Regions from separate parts of the Sulfoacidibacillus ferrooxidans genome, predicted to be linked through region 1. Evidence: riboswitches for the same ligand, from Rfam matches in the RefSeq annotation. Region 1 holds a riboswitch; each other region holds the start of a gene.
What was found. A riboswitch is a leader RNA that binds a small molecule or an ion and turns the genes downstream of it on or off. The one in region 1 is predicted to bind cyclic di-AMP.

Region 2: it holds a riboswitch for cyclic di-AMP, as region 1 does, so the genes downstream of both, MM817_RS06165 (LysM peptidoglycan-binding domain-containing protein) here and MM817_RS06290 (C40 family peptidase) in region 1, are expected to answer to the same signal.
Region 3: it holds a riboswitch for cyclic di-AMP, as region 1 does, so the genes downstream of both, MM817_RS12835 (hypothetical protein) here and MM817_RS06290 (C40 family peptidase) in region 1, are expected to answer to the same signal.
Region 4: it holds a riboswitch for cyclic di-AMP, as region 1 does, so the genes downstream of both, MM817_RS00790 (C40 family peptidase) here and MM817_RS06290 (C40 family peptidase) in region 1, are expected to answer to the same signal.

What each region holds. Positions count from the first base shown of each region.
Region 1 covers NZ_JALBUF010000003.1:5,134-9,324, reverse strand. The annotation lists gene MM817_RS06310 (hypothetical protein) at 1-4, shown strand, start outside; gene MM817_RS06305 (hypothetical protein) at 76-486, opposite strand; gene MM817_RS06300 (hypothetical protein) at 666-911, shown strand; gene MM817_RS06295 (spore coat protein) at 901-1,170, shown strand; gene MM817_RS06290 (C40 family peptidase) at 1,243-2,172, opposite strand; cyclic di-AMP (ydaO/yuaA leader) riboswitch at 2,182-2,323, opposite strand; gene MM817_RS06285 (hypothetical protein) at 2,416-2,883, opposite strand; gene MM817_RS06280 (methyl-accepting chemotaxis protein) at 3,113-4,191, shown strand, end outside.
Region 2 covers NZ_JALBUF010000002.1:311,066-315,256, reverse strand. The annotation lists gene MM817_RS06180 (DedA family protein) at 1-272, shown strand, start outside; gene MM817_RS06175 (HesB/IscA family protein) at 329-679, opposite strand; gene bcp (thioredoxin-dependent thiol peroxidase) at 839-1,306, opposite strand; gene MM817_RS06165 (LysM peptidoglycan-binding domain-containing protein) at 1,352-2,269, opposite strand; cyclic di-AMP (ydaO/yuaA leader) riboswitch at 2,271-2,400, opposite strand; gene MM817_RS06160 (aminotransferase class I/II-fold pyridoxal phosphate-dependent enzyme) at 2,462-3,925, opposite strand; gene MM817_RS06155 (YwhD family protein) at 3,930-4,191, opposite strand, start outside.
Region 3 covers NZ_JALBUF010000011.1:28,918-33,108, reverse strand. The annotation lists gene MM817_RS12845 (helicase-associated domain-containing protein) at 1-1,559, shown strand, start outside; gene MM817_RS12840 (YpiB family protein) at 1,738-2,292, shown strand; cyclic di-AMP (ydaO/yuaA leader) riboswitch at 2,366-2,499, shown strand; gene MM817_RS12835 (hypothetical protein) at 2,606-3,091, shown strand; gene MM817_RS12830 (creatininase family protein) at 3,188-3,844, shown strand; gene MM817_RS12825 (DUF1405 domain-containing protein) at 3,909-4,191, shown strand, end outside.
Region 4 covers NZ_JALBUF010000001.1:131,860-136,050, reverse strand. The annotation lists gene MM817_RS00805 (class I SAM-dependent DNA methyltransferase) at 1-66, shown strand, start outside; gene mntR (transcriptional regulator MntR) at 86-541, opposite strand; gene MM817_RS00795 (helix-hairpin-helix domain-containing protein) at 744-1,415, shown strand; gene MM817_RS00790 (C40 family peptidase) at 1,501-2,181, opposite strand; cyclic di-AMP (ydaO/yuaA leader) riboswitch at 2,186-2,322, opposite strand; gene MM817_RS17165 (ComEC/Rec2 family competence protein) at 2,399-4,060, shown strand; gene MM817_RS00780 (hypothetical protein) at 4,101-4,191, shown strand, end outside.

The sequences.
Region 1 (4,191 bases):
GTAATCCACTACCTGTATCAACAAGGTAGAAGACGGGATGATATCCCTTCTTCTACCTCACAATCTTTACATAAACTACGGAACCATAGTTTTTGAATCTTGTGTCTCAGTATTGAGAATGTTTGTTACTTGAGATGTCTGCCAATTCTTAAGTTGTTCTTTTACTTCCTGCAATTCTGATCTAAAATCTTTCCAGCCCTGCAAATCTTGATGTATTGATGTTAAACGTTCTGTTGCTTCGTTAAACCGTTCGACATTTTCCCTGACGTAACGAATAATTTGAATTTTCTCTTGAGGGGTCACTGATCTTAAAGTGAATGGTTCTGGATCATTTGGTATAAGTGCCTGTGTTTTTTCGATTTTGCTATATAATTTACGTAAAGCAGCCCGTAATTGTCTCATATCTTCCTGTGTTTGGTCATAATTCCTCGTCATTAATTCCTCTAGGTGCGTGTTTTGTGAAGAAGATCCATTCGATGGTTGCATGTGTTAAACTCTCCCTTTTTTCAAGATATCTCATCATACTCAGTAAAATCTATTTGGTCTCCTGTCTTGGTAAAAAATGATGGTTTCGCCCAATTTGCATACTCATGCGCATTTTTTTATGAAGTGCATAGGCTATAGTCGTGTGAACATATGTACTTTTGAACAAAGGGGATAGAAAATTGAGTTACCGTATAAGTGTTCACGAGGCCTTGATGGTTCATGAATTGCTGTTGGAAACAAGCGTTGGACTATGGAAATGCCATCAAGCTATTCATGAGGTCCATGACCAAGAACTAAAGGAGTTAATCGAAGCCCATGTGGTAGATGCTAAAGAGGGAATGTGGAATCTCGTTACACTATTGCAACGTCGCCCTTTACTCCTGCCAAGTGACTATATTTATAAGGGGTCTGAGTATGGAAAATAAAGAAATCATTACACGAATGATAGTGTTAGACCTACTCCTTACAACCAAATTAGCCATGCAAAACAGTGCATCTGCCTTGATGGAGGCTGCCACACCAGAGGTGCGAGAAGTATTTTCTAACCAGTTTCAAACTGCTGCAGATTTTCATGCTATGTTGGCTGATTTGGCAGCACAACGAGGATGGTATGACGCATACGATATGGAAACACAAATGAGACATGATGCGCGCTTAGCCCAGTGGGTATATCAAATGAGTTGACAAGAAAGGTGTCGTCTAAAGAGCAATGTACTCTTTAGACGACACCTTGTGTTTATCAAGTATTATAAGAAACTAAAACATTTGATGAACAGCTACTAAATGATGACTCCAGAAACCATGATCAATTGATAAATAACCAACTTTACCTAGCCCGCCGCCTTCTTCGATCATCTCACCATGTCCAATATAGATGCCAACATGAGCTGATCCAGATGGGTTCGTCGTATCGGAGAAAAATAATTCATCGCCAGGTTGCATTTGTGAAATAGGTATATTCCATCCAATGCGCTCAAATTGCACTTTAGAGGAGCTAGAAAAATCATACCCTAACGCTTCATGAAAAACATATTGCACAAAATTTGAACAGTCAAATCCGTATTGCCCTCTGTCTTCATTGTGTCCCCAAATATAAGGAGTACCCAACTTGCTTGTTGCAATCTGTTCCACAGCTTGTAATTTTGCAGCATAACTTGCAGTAAGAGGTACCAACGGTTGGATGTTCGGATCAATTGTTACGCCAGGTGGAAGAATACTACCTGAAGAATCATTGTGTTGCGTATACCCAGTAGCTTGCTGTGTACTACTGCTGTTAACAGGAACGCTTTGAGTCACCGTAGCTGTACTAGTTACTGAATGTGTTTGTGACTGACCACCATTCGATGAAGGGATGCTGGAAGTTGAAAATTGTGAAACATAATAATGATCAGCTGTAATATAACCAATGGTTCCATCAGGAAGTTGTACATGTAGCCAGTAACGAGTAGCACTTAACACTTGAAGGTTTGTCCCAACTTGAACTAACTGAATCTCATTATACGTTCCTAAGTGTGGAGAAGTTTTAAGGTACGCGGCGTGTACAACGACAGCCTGCGATGATGACTCTGTTGCCATCGTAGAGGCGAATGCAAGCGGGAAACTAGACATAAATGGAAATGCTATCGTGCTCATTAAAATACCTGATCCAATTAATGTAGTGAGTGTTTTTTTAGTCGTTAGTTGCATGTTTTGATGGCCTCCTTTGTAGTAGCCTCCGAGGTTAATTGTCGGGTTAGGGAACAAAGGATCGGCCCATCTCATGGATTCACCCCGAGTCTGCTGTACAGACAATACGACTCCCCCGTACTTCTTTGCGAAGATTCGGCACGAGTAGGTTAACATGAGAGATGGATAAACACATTGCAAAATATATAGAATGAGAGGAATAATACGGTTAATAATGTCTGATTACAATAGCAGATGAATTTATTATGTATCTGAAACTTGCTCAGTATGTTTTTGCGTAACTTCTTTTTTGACAGTGCGGGTGGTTTCTAAAAACATTGGATTCGCATCTTCATTTAGCCCGCCATAACGCGTCCAAAGAAGTCGTACAATAAGGATCAGGCAAAATGCTCCGACTTCTATAGCAAGATGTTCATCATTCATTGAAAGTAATATTTTTCGTGCAAGTACAGTTAAGATGACATCCATAAGGCGATTTGGAGATAAGGTGCGAATTAGATCTAAAATTTCATAGACAAGTAACAAAGAGAAGATATCTTCTGTCATTTTTCTGTAATTTGTTAAAAATAATTCTGGATGAAATAAAAATTCACCCCACTGCGCAGCAAACCCAATCACGCCCATGACGAGGGTAAAAAGTATTAAAGCGACGATGGCCCAACGAATAAATAATAGCATATGACGGCCTAATGCAAAGATGCGACGATCCATGGAATCCCTCCTGAATGATTTCATTAAAAGTATTCCATAAAAAGGACAATATAAAACAAAAAAGATGATATAGAAAATAATCATTTATAAGTGTACGTCACTAGCATTAGGTGATCCTCTTGTTATATAATTTGGTAAAGATATTTTTGACAAATTACTAACATCTTATGATGATTATAGTTTTGAATGTATATATTGAAACAATCTTAAAAATAGTTGGAGGTTTATTTTGAAAACATTAACAGTTGCTCAAAAACTCATTATGGTATGGATTCTCATGGCATTATCCGTACTGATCGTTAACTTAATTACATTTTCAATGAGTCAACAGGAAAAGACGCATGTTGCTCAATTAAAAAATGAAAAAATGGAGTTGCTTGATTTATCCAATAATGCATTTATCGGTTTTTTAAATATGGATGACCAATCGAATATGCTTGTAGGATTAGAAGGTACTTCACTTTCAAAGTCACTATATTCTCAAACACTGCAACAAGTATTACAAGGTGAAGCACAACTTAACCAATCCTTACAAGCAATGAAAACACTTCCATTCCTCTCTCCTAAGGAGCGTGCTATGGTACAGCAAGCTTCTCTCGCAGCACAGGGATATGAGAGTTATTGGAATATTGTTGATAAAAATAATGAAACAAATCATGCGCTTGCAGCGACAACAATGTATGTAACAAATAGTAACGTTTCTAATGAAGTGACTTCAGATTTGCAAAATATTAGTTCTTTAGCACAAACAAGTATTCAGGCATTTTTTAAAGCCACAAATTCAGAAGCAAACACGCTTTCATTCGTTTCTTTATGTACGCTAATACTTGTGATTATCGGGAGTGCAGGTAGTTTGTTGTACATCCGATATCTGGTTCGCCCCATTGCATACTTGTCTAATGAAGCTAACTTAATGGCAAAAGGTAATTTTGCCAAACGCACTTTGCCATATAAGCGTAAAGACGATTTAGGAATGCTTGCAGATCACCTCTACGTTATGGCAAGTGAAATGCGAAGAATGATTATAGGAATCCAAGAAACAGCGATGCAATTGACTGCTGCTTCAGAAGAATTTACAGCAAGTGCCCAAGAAACTGCACATGCAGTAGAACAATCTACCCTATATGTGCAACAAGTAGCAAAAGGGGCATATGAGCAGCAAGAAAAGGCGGAATCCGCATCAAGTCAGGCTTTAACTATGACGAAGGAAATGGCTAAAATGACGGATTTCACCAAACATTTGAGAGAGCAATCACTTTTACATGTATCTAAAGCCAATGATGGTCAAGCGAATGCAGATATTGCTAC
Region 2 (4,191 bases), on a different contig from region 1:
GCCTCTTACCAGCCATTCGTACATTTATCTCTTTACCAGCAGGGATTGCTAACATGAAGATGGGTAAGTTCCTTTTGTTTACTACGATCGGAAGTGCGCCTTGGGTCTATCTATTGACGCTTCTCGGGTATCAGCTAGGAGGGCATTGGTCAAGCATCGATCAGCACACATCTGCACTCTCGTATCTATTTGCAGCTTTATTACTTGTACTGATTGCATTCTTTTGGTGGAGGAATCGTCCAGCGGCACATCGCCGTAACGACACCCACTGACACGTGCACGCGCTGGCAGCAAAAAGGTGAGTTCTCAAGAGAACTCACCTTTTTGCTTATGAACAACTACCTGGTGTTCCTTGATTATCCTTCGTATGGAAGCTTGAACCGCATCCACAACTTGACACTGCATTTGGATTCACGATCTTAAACCCCTTACCAGATAGCCCATCGACATAATCAATTTCTGAGCCATCGATGAACGGAAGACTTGCCTCATCCACCAATAAAGGCACACCTTCTTGCAATAAGAGTAAATCTGATTCTTTTTTCATATCAAGCGCCATCCCATAACTAAAACCAGAACATCCACCCGGTTTCACAAAGATACGCAAACCCATATCTTCCTCTTTGTCAGAAAGAAGATCCTTGACTACACTTGCTGCTTCCATAGTTAGTGTTACCATAGTCGACTCCCCCTTGCATTACTATCTTTATATTACATCGCCGCACTGAAGAGTTCCACTGTTTCCTCGTGAACAAATACACACGCTGTCGTTCACAATATACAAACCTCCCTCAAAGAGCGACAGAGTCGTTTTATTGAGAGAGGTTTGTATATGCTCTTACATCATCTTCTTCACATCTTCAAGCACTTTTGCGGCGTGCCCTTCTACCTTTACCTTAGGGTAAATATGAGCGATCTTCCCAGACGCATCGATTATGAATGTCGTCCGTTCAATACCCATATAGGACTTACCGTACATTTTCTTTTCTTTGTATACTCCGTACGCTTCACACACTATAGCGTCTGGATCAGACACCAGCGGATATGTAAAGCTGTACTTTTGGGAAAACTTCTCATGCGATTCCATACTGTCTGTGCTAATCCCTAGCACTACGGCACCAAGTTCCGTAAACTCCGGTAGGAGCGACTGAAACTCATTGGCCTCTTGCGTTCAACCAGGTGTTAAATCTTTAGGGTAAAAAAACAATACAACAGGATGGCCCTTTTGTGCACTTAATTGAATCGTTTGACCTCCTGTTGCATCGAGTGTAAAATCCGGTGCAACTTGTCCAACTTGAATCTCCATATGGTTCCTCCTTTTGATCGTCCGATCATCTAGAGTATACCGAATTTATTTGGAAATCACCTGCACTTTGACATTTTCCATTCCAAATTGATCGGCTTGACTCGCCGTAGGTAGAAAAATGTCAATTCTATTCCCTACGATAGCTCCACCTTCATCATTGGCTGTGGCATAAAATCCACCACTCGGCAGTGCAGAATCGGAATATCCGCTAATAAATAATTTTGAACCAAGCGGAATCACAGAAGGATCAACTGCTACATCGCCGAATTGCAAAGGTTGTCCAAAATAATTTACAGCGCCCCACGGTCCGTTGCTCGCAGCTGATGCATCATAGGAAGTAGCGAGCATGGTGATGGTTGTAGGTGTAGCTGCTGATGGTTGTTGTTGTGCTTGTTGTGCTTGTGGTGCTGTAGCCGATGCTTGTGCAACTGGTGCAGTTGCCTCTACCTTTGCTTGTGCAACTGCTACAGGTGCAGATTCATTCTGTGGAGCTGTCACGGTTTGCGGCGTTGCTTGTACAACAGCAGAGCTTGTGCTATTTGTTGCCTGATTCGCAGGGAATGTTTGCTTACTTCCTGTTGCGATAAGTAAGGACTGACCAGGATAAATCTGATTTGAGTTCAGGCCATTTAATTGTTTTATTGATGCTACACTCGTATCATAACGATTTGCGATATACCACAAACTGTCACCTGCATCTACTAGATAAAGTAACGGCATTGCCATCACTTCTCCAGGATAAATCACACTACTATTTGTCAGGTCATTGACCGCTTCAAAGTTTTGCAGGCTCACTTGCGATTGGGCTGCAATTGAGTAAGGAGAATCATTTGGCTTTACTATATAAGGACCTATAGGTACCGTTGCAGCAAAGGCACTTACACTTGAACCCAATAATAATCCAGCGCTCAACAGCGCTACAGTCGTCTTTTTTACTGCAGAAATTTTGAAGTGTATACCCATAAAGGCCTCCTTGGCTTCCGGAGTTAGCTGACGGGTTCGGGCGAAGGTTGCCCGCTCACAATCGTAAGTTCACCCCAAAGCACTCGGTTCCTCCGTACGCATGTTTGCATGCGATTCAGCTTGTGATGCCGTAAACTATACAGGACACGACAGCGCTCTGCCTAGGCGTAAATCATTCCATGGTAAAAACTATCATCTCTTAACTACACGAACAGTGGCAATCGTAGGATCATCTGGCCCCTGAACGGGAAGTCCAGCACGCAAATTTTCTTCAATATATTCTACGTTATCCACAGTAACCACTTCACCTGGCAATAACACTGGAATCCCAGGAGGATACACTTTAATCACGTCAGCGATGATTCTGCCAATCGAATCTTGCAACCGCACTACTTCCGTATCCGCATAAAAGGCATCGCGTGGATTCATAGCTAGTACTGGAGTGGATGGAACAACGATATTAATTTTATGATGATGCTGTAATAATTCTCGTTTTGCAATCTCTTGGATGGCTGTAATGAGCGAATCAATATTGCTCTTTGTATCGCCAAAGGAGATGACACACAGCACATTATATAAATCGGATAATTCAACCTCAATATTATAGGTTTCTCGAAGAATGACTTCGACTTCAAATCCTGATAATCCAATATCCGCCACGCGAATCGTCAATTTTAATGGATCAAACGCAAAGGTAGCCGATGATTGTAGGATCTCTTTTCCAAAGCAATAGATGCCCGGAATCTGATTCAATCGCTCTCTCGCATCCTGCGCTATAGTCATCGCCCGATCTAGCATTTCGCGCCCATGCATGGCTAGTTGGCGTCTGGCTGCGTCTAAAGAGGCCAACAGAATATAGGACGTAGAAGTAGTTGTTAGCAGGGATAGGATAGAATGCACATGTCTTGCTCGAACGAGCCCTTCACGCACATTTAAAACGGAGCTCTGTGTCAATGATCCCCCTAGCTTATGAACACTAGTAGCCGCAAGGTCACATCCTGACTCCATGGCTGACGGTGGGAGTAATTCGTGAAAATGGGTGTGTACCCCGTGTGCTTCATCTACTAAAACAACAACGCCTCGTTCATGTGCAATCTCAGCAATCGCGCGCAAGTCCGTCGCCACGCCAAAATAGGTGGGATTGATCAGTAAAACTGCTTTCACATGTGGATGGCGCTGTAATCCCTCCACTACCGATTCCACTCTTACGCCGTGAGCAATACCTAGTTGCAAATCAACTTCAGGTTGTAAAAAATAGGGCCGTGCTCCAGAGAGAATAATGGCAGACAATACAGAAGTATGAATATTGCGTGGAACTAGAATCTCATCTCCAGGCCCAACGACAGCCATAATCATGGCCATAATCGCGCCACTTGTGCCCTGAACTGAAAAAAAAGTAGCATCGGCTCCAAATGCTTTTGCTGCCAACTTTTGTGCTTGATCGATAATCCCCGTTGGATGATGCAAATCATCCAACGGCCCAATATTGATCAGATCAATACTAAGCGCGCGGTCCCCTAAAAATTCGCGAAATTCCGGATCCATCGCTATCCCCGTTTTATGTCCCGGGATGTGGAATTGAATAGGATGACGCTCAGCATGTGCGCGCAATGCTGAAAAAAGAGGTGTTTGTGACTGATCTGACAAGTTGTACACATCCTTACTCTTGCGCAAAAGAGGACTCCTCTGAGAATGCCGATAAAAATACGTCAGAGGCATGTTCATATAAGTCGGGCCTAAATTCACGCACAAATTTTTGTAATAACTTATATTCGCTAGGTTCTAAACTCGTAATATCCACTTTACCCTTCACTGCTTTTTCCATTTGGTTAACCTGTACAGCTAGGTTCTTGTAACCGCTAGCTGATTCTTCGTCCACGAAGTAATCACAACTTGCCACTCCATTAAACCCTTGACCTTTA
Region 3 (4,191 bases), on a different contig from region 1:
TAGCATGTCCTCTATATTCTAAAAACACGTTACTTCAAGAAATATTAAACCGATTTAGTGATCCACAGTATGTAATTGAAAGAATGGCTACTTTATCTCCCATTCTTCGCCAAGCTCTCGAAGAGATTGCGTTAGAAGGGAGAAACCAATTTGCAAAATCCGAGCTACTCACGATATTGAGAAGACAACGGTCGGCAACTACAAAAAATGAACAAACTTCAGTATCTATGATTTTAAATGAGCTACTTGAAGAGGGCATTCTCTTTGAAACAGGAACTCCCTCACAGAGAACATATCGTTGTCCAACAGAGATATTAAAATATATTGTACATTATGAAACGCAGCAGTTGCGCCAATCTGTTCAGACGAGTATGTATGAACCTAAATGGATACGAACAGATCAAGGTACTCTTGCACGTGACGCTGTTACCTTTTTGCTGTTTCTAGCACGACACGAAGTAAAGCTGACTCAAGAAGGTGTCATTTTTAAACGCCAACAAATGCAAATTTTTCAGTTATTTGAAGTGCAAGAAGAACCACTCTCTGTGCATGTTGGATTTCGCTTTGGATATGGGCGTAGATTTCATGATTATCCAGATCGTTTTGCTATGATTTATGATCACCTATATGAAGAAGGATGCATTATTGAAGACGACTCAGGTTCTCTTATCATAGATGAAGTTAAAAGTGGTATTTATATGACGGAATCAGAAGAAAGCCGTGCAAAGAAGTTATTTCAGTTTTATATGCGGACATACCGCATATCAATACCAACGCTTGGACGGATTGTATCGAGAATTGCTAAATTTTCATCCAAAGCATGGGTATTTAAACAATCACTTGAGGATGAACTTTTGCATTTTATTGATAACTTTTATTATGAGTCAAAAGAGATTGTTTATCGACAACGCATCTTACAAATGCTTGTATATCTTGGATTTCTTGCAGAGGGTCGTGATCTTTCTCAAGATCTTTTATACCAATTAACGCCTCTAGGCGAACGCTTTGTGCATTCTTCCGACATACTAGATGATGGACTCTCAGGTGAAGAATCTTTTATTCTCAAAAAAGCAGTTATTGAACCTACTTTTGATATTTTAGTACCCAAAGAGGCTGATAGCACATACGCTTTTGAACTGCAGAAAATTGCGGAACCAATTAGTCGAGATCGTATGAACGTATATCGACTTACGCGAGAGAGTATTTATCACGCCCTGCTAAGTGGTTGGGATATGGAGAAAATGTATGAATTTCTTCGCACAATTAGCGGTGCTGAGATCCCTGCAAATGTGCAGCGCTCCATACGTGATTGGTGTCAGGAGTATGGAAAGGTTAAGCTTCACATATCGTGCGTAATCTCATGTCATGATCCATTGGTGTCAAACACCATTGAGCAACTTCAACCTATTGCAAAGAGGATGCCACAGCGGTTAAGTGAGCATCATTTAGCTTTTTTACCAGACGATGCTCCTGACTTACTTGCCTTACTATTGAAACTTGGATATCTGGTGTCTTATCCTCCGGAAATGGAGCAAATAGTAAAAAAAAGAAGTCGTTAGCTATTAATAGTGTATTTTAACTTTTATATTCTAAAAAATGCCATACCATCGGCATTTTTTTTCGTTTATAAGCACATTGCAGGAAAGCGACAAGGCATTGGCGAATACAACAATATAAAGAAGTAAACATTCAAACTCTTATGCTTATTGTGGGAAGGTCAACGGGAGGCGAACCATCATGAAAAGTGTGATAACGGTCGCAGATAAAAAGCAATTCATCAAATGGTTTTTAGAACGATATGAATTGCGTAACCCTGAAGCAGAATGGCTACTTCAATATTTGGCATCTAATGATCAGCTACTTGCCAAAGTTCATTTTACTGAACAATTTAAAAATGTTCACAAATCATTGTTGATGTCGACAACTTGCGTACAAATGACAGGATTTAAATTTTATAAAAATAAACGTGTGACATCTGACGTAGAAAAGGCTTTTCTTGATGTTCATAGTCATCCAGAAGAAGATGTGTATATCACACTCTATTATCGTCAACGGAGTGATTGTGTACACTATCTACAAGTAATAGAATCTGTTCAGGAGCCAGTTCGAAAAACAACACCCACAGATATTCTAATGGAATTGCAAGTAGACTTATTGCTAGATCACATTGAAAACATCCATTATACGAAACAATTGAAGATTGCGATTGATCAGGCTTTGGATGAAGGTGATCGTGAAACATTTATGAAACTAAGTGCAAACTATCAAGCGATTGTCTGCAATGTTCATTAACGAGACTCAATTACCCATTGTCGTTTAACTAAAAGAGATGTATGATATGAAATGTAGTATTCTTTTTCAGTTTCATATTGTAGCGCTCAATTCCGAACTTCGGAAGCGGGGGAACCAGTTTCTTGGGGTGAATCGAATCTTTTGATTCGTAGGGCGGCTCTCAGCCCGAATCCGACAGCTAACCTCGTAAGCGGAAAGAGAGGTGGATGGTTATGCCGATAACCACTTCCTTTTTACTCGCGCTTCCGTGACCGATTGATCGTCACGGTTTTTGTTTTGTTTATGCGTGTAAATACGAAAAGGGGAGATTGACATGACTTTATTACATGACATTCAAGAAGGTGTAAGGCACGGCATTGAACTAGAAGGAACATCTTCAGAAACTTGTATTTGCTCTGTTGTTACTCACGAAGTGACTATGTATTGCAATACAATGTCAAGGGCAGAAGATGTAGTACGAGAGATTTCCTCTATCGCGCAACACGCTATTATGGGCGTTCTTTCTAGCTTAGTTCCTTTGCACAGTTTTGCCGTATCTGAAACCACACGCGGTGTACTGCATGGTCTGGTCTGTGCAGGACTTGATGTCTCGTATGTGACACGTTCAGTTAGCCAAGGTATTCGAGAGGCTCTTTCTATGAACGATCGCTATTCACCTGAGATGGAGCAAGCTATACACCAAGGGATTCGTCAAACTCTACATGATCTTGGCATGAAACGCTTAGAGGATGATCGGGCTCTTGATTTACCAGGTTATTTTGTTAACCAATCGGCAACTTTCGGTGAGGCTAGATTTTAACTGCACTTTAGTCAGAAGTTAATAGATGAATAAGGGTAGGAGCGCAATATTAAGGCTCCTATTTTTTATGAGATGATGAATGAAGGAGAAAGCGATATGCGTTTTGAAGAATTTTCACTAAGCCAGATCGAAGAAAATTACCGGCATCTTGACACTGTGCTATTGACAGTAGGTGGCTTGACATGGCGCCCATCTCATCTACCTGTAGGCACTACATGGTATATATTAAGGAAGCTACGCGACGAGGTAGAGATGGCAAAAGGAGATCGAATTCTTACTCTTCCTTTGCAATCCATTGATACCACATTTGATGATACTGCGGTTGTTCAGTTGCAAAAAGAAGCTTTTAGTCAAATCATCCATCGTTATATCCATGAATTAACACGTCATTTTCAATTTCGTCGATTGATCCTATTGACAGATAGTCTTTATAAAGAACAACTAGTGATGCAAACCCTTCTTACAGCAGATAGTCAATTAGACATGATGTCCTTTATATGGTGGCGTGACGGACAATTACAAGAGGCATTGTCATCTACTTCATATAAAAATGTTTCTAAAGAATTTTATCCTTCTGGTGAATGGGAAACATCGCTCATGATGGCGCTCGCTGACCATCTGGTTGTTCGCGATCCAGCTAGCCTCACGCGCTATCTGGCACAGGGTTCAAATGCTAAGCTAGGATCCATGATGTGGGGTCACTTATCGCAGCAACTAAGTGAAAAGGTTGGTCAATTTATCGCTCTTGCATGATGCACGTCTGCATGACACCCTACCCTCTTTGGAACACTAGAGGGCAGGGGTGACTATAGTGCAAATGATAGTAGATTCGATTCTAAGGATTCTTCATAAGCGCTCTGTATGGAAAGGTATTGGTGCACTTAATGCTATTGGTACTGTGTTTGGTTTCATGTGGTACCGTGGACAGGTAGACCACACCTTATTTTATTTGCGAATCTTCGTTCCAGATAGTCCTGTCGCTGCGTTGTTCTTTACTTTAGCCATATGTGGCATCCTTTGGCCACCGGCTTCCCATCTATTGAGAGAGGCGATTACATTTCTATTTGCGTTAGGAGTTACTTCACTCTTTCAATATGGTC
Region 4 (4,191 bases), on a different contig from region 1:
CAGCAATTAGAAAAACAGCTTTCTCTTTATCAAGCCGAGCGTTTTGTGTTTTTTGCCCATCGGTAACTCCTGACATGAGAGCAGATTATATCTCTGCGCTTGTGTCAGGAGTATCTTTTTTTGCGTGCGTTGTTTTATGAGTGTGATGAGCTAATGCGGTTACATACTCTGGATGACACTCAAAAAAGTTGACGAGGTTCGTTAATGCTTTTACGGTTTGTGGACTCACATGATGCTCAATCCCCTCGACATCTACCTGAATCGTTTCTTCCGTAATACCGAGCATGCGCAGTAACTCTGCAAGCATGGAGTGGCGTTGTTTCATTGCTCGCCCCATCTGTTCTCCGGATTTAGTGAGAATGATTCCGCGATACTTTTCATAAGTCACGTATTCGTATTCGTCTAGTTTTTGAATCATTTTTGTCACTGAGGAAGGTTGTACGGCGAGAGAAGTGGCAATATCTGAAACTCGAGCATACCCCTTGTCCTTCATCAGTTCATAGATTTTTTCTAAATAGTCTTCCATGCTAGGCGTAAGCATGCAGTCGCCCACTTTCACTGAGATTCTGCATTATTGTACTACAAATGCTCTGAGATTGCATAAATCATGCGCAATCAGTTGCAGCTATGGTTCATAGAAAGGCTTTAACTTACGATTTTGGATGATAGCATTTAGTAAAAAGGAATTTTGCTTCTTCTTGCGAACAGGATGTTATGAAGTATACGCAAGTGGAGGTGGGATTGTGCATAGTGCCGGTATTGGCAAACGCGTGATTGTGTATTTATTTGGGGGAATTCTCGTTATTGCTTGGGGATTATATTTTTTTATGCCACACGGACAAACTGCATCAGTCACCATGAGTACCCCTTATGAACACAAACAGAGTGTACCTTTGGTCACAGTGACTACATCACCTGATGTGATGACAGTGTATGTAGTCGGTGCAGTACGTCATCCCGGTCTCTATAAGCTGCCACTTGATGCGCGTGTAAGTGCGGCATTAAAGGTAGCGGGCGGTCCAACAAATTCTGCAGATCTCTATGCAATTAATTTAGCAGCTATCGTAGAGGATGGTATGCAGATCGTCGTTCCAAATGTAAGTCAGGTGGCAAGTAATGGGGGAACATCTGCTTTATTAACAACAGGGACAGTAGCAACGAATTCTTTACAAAGTACGGATACAAAAAGAAGTAGGCATCGAAATGGTAAATTACAACCGGGAGAACGCATTCAGCTCAATCAGGCGAGCTTAGCCACGTTGATGGAAATACCGGGAATAGGAAAGAAAAAGGCAGAAAATATCTTAACGTATAAAGCTATTCATGGCGCGTTTTCGTCTCTTATGCAGTTGCAATCAGTTCAGGGTATTGGTCCAAGGTTATTGGCTAAAATACTGCCTTATGTGACTTTATAATGAGATAAAAGGATGCACAGTACATAAAGTACGTGCATCCTCAAAGGTTTATTGATTTGTTTAGTGTAGGTAGTCAATATGCAAGTTAGTTTAACAAGCTTCTTGCAGTAACATATCGACTACTCCAGTAATAGGGGTTGTTAATATTGTCTATCTCTACATCTGTACTTGCTGCATCAACAAACAAACCGTTTCCCATATAGATACCTACATGAGAAATCCCATATCCCATCGTATGGAAAAATACGAGATCGCCAGGTTGTAAGTCTTCTTTAGCGACATATGTACCAACAGTTGCTTGCGCTGCCGCTGTGCGCGGAATATCCATGCCGAATTGTTTATACACATATTGTGCAAAACCTGAGCAATCGAAGCCAGAAGGACTAGTACCACCCCACACATAAGGGTCGCCTAAATACGTAAGTGCTTTTTGTACAATTTGCTCACCAAGCGTATGTGCAGCATCAGACTTGATGTCATCAAAAACAGAATACGTTACAGCGTCATTTGATCCGAGTTTTCTTTCTTTTTTGAACTCAATGACAGCATGTGCAGTACGGGGCCCGTAATAATCTGTTACTTTGACTGACTTAGGGTAATCGTGAAGAACTTTTAAATCAGTCTTTAATGTGGCTACTGCCGGACCTTGCACACCAGCTTTCATAATCACTGAACTGGTAGATGCAAAGGCGGGATTTGCCAACAACAAAGTTGCAGCTGCCGTCCCAATAATAGATAGGGACGCAACCCATGTGGATATGCGCAAAGAATAGGCCCCTTTCGTCTGCCTTCGAGGTTAGTTGACGGGTTAGGGCTGAAAGGTTGCCCCTCTGAAAGCTTCAGATTCACCCCGCGGTGTTGCGTCCCCCGTACCGGTCAGAGTCACCGGATTCGGCAATATCACTCTTGGCTATAATTCTATCAGTTACGACATAGTGTGACAACAGTAAATTTGAGATTTTATAAGTTTAGGAGAGATTCGTGTGTATCGGATCATCGCGTATCTCAGTTTGGCATTTTGTCTGGGTGCTTTGTTGGATGTGTGGGATAGGGATTTTATGGTTTATATGAGTGTTTTAATTGGTATAAGCATGGTGCTTTTGTTGCAAATTAGTGTACTTTTCATGAACAAAGGGAATGTGGTAACTATATATACACGTAAGATAAGCAAGCTACTGATTGTATGGAGACAATGGAGCTTAGGACCTACACTCTTACTATGTGTAGCGCTTCTTTTATGTATGGCAATAGGAACGGCTACAGCTCATGATGAGCAAAGTTCCCGTCGTATAGCTGCGTATTCCCTGCTAACTCTCGCAGCTAGTCACACAGGTGAGATTAATGCTGTAGTTAGCATTGTAGGGGAAATTGAAAGCACTCCAAAATCATTACAGATGCCGTGCAGAGTGTTGGCAGTGTATACAATGTCTGGTTTACAACAGCTACCCAATCAACCGATCGTGTGGGTGCAAATATATGATGGGTCTATTCGTCGTCATGCAACTCCTGGTGGAGTATCACAAAGTCATACCATTGCAGAGTATTATTCACAGATCAACGAGCTACATGCAGGGGCAGTGATCAGTCTTTTTATGCGAGTGAAACGAGTGCCAAAGGGACCATTTGCTATAGCACTTTTGCGTAAGGGGATCATGCTACTCGGAGATTCATCGCAATACAGCGTATCCTTGATGAGAGGTGGTGCACGGCCATTTTGGGATGTGGATGCATTACAGGGTCAATTGCTGGGATGGATTAAGTCTCGTGTGGATGCTAGTTATGGACAAGTTGCAAGCACTTTTTTATTATCCTTTGCCATTGGGGACCGCACAGAAATGAATCGGCAAGTGTTGCAAGTCTTCACATCACTTGGTATTATACACGCTTTTGTAGCATCGGGAGCTACGATTCGAATGACGATAGCTCCTGTAGTAACCAGGTTGCAGAAATGGCTAAAAATCTCTGCATGGTGGTATCCAATTGCAATATGTAGTACGGTCATGCTCGTGTTTTGCACAGGATTTGCACCACCTGCTGTGCGCGCTGGGATTGTTTATGGATACGAACTTTCAGCTGTTGCAATGAAAAGACCTTATGATCGTTTCACTGCAAATGCGGTGTCACTCGTCTGGATTACGCTCATAGAGCCACATTTGTTGGTTGATCCAGGTGTCGTATTATCCTACGGTGCAGCCACGACACTAGCGCTACTGCCAAGAAAGGTCCATATATACATCGGTCGTGTGATTACATGGCCTTCTGTGCGACATGTCGTTAGTCGAGGGATCGCTGGACAAATCGGTATCATGCCGCTTGTTGCGGAGGAATTTGGGCAATTACCGTATTTTTCATTGTTAATTAATCTTTTTTTGTATCCCCTATTGGAGTGGGTAATACCTATCTCATTTGTATTATGTACGATCGCCTGTATCGATCCGCGTATGATGGTGCCTATAGAACCTGAGATAGCACAAGTTGCGCATATATTGAGTACACAAATACTTGCTATGCGGGCGTACCCTCTCTCACTTCATTTTACAAAACCGCCCATATGGATACTGATGATGTATTATACTGCGATTTTGTTTCCTTTTTATAGTGTCACTCGGTATATTTTTGGCAAAGTCAGCAAATACTTTGTATAGGTGTTCGATCTATGACTTACAAAATGGGGAAGGTGATGAAATGATTTTTACAGAAGCACCTGACTTAGAATTGCTTGCAGAAAAATTAATTTCAGATGCATTTTATTTTCGCGATGAACCGAGTTTTAAAA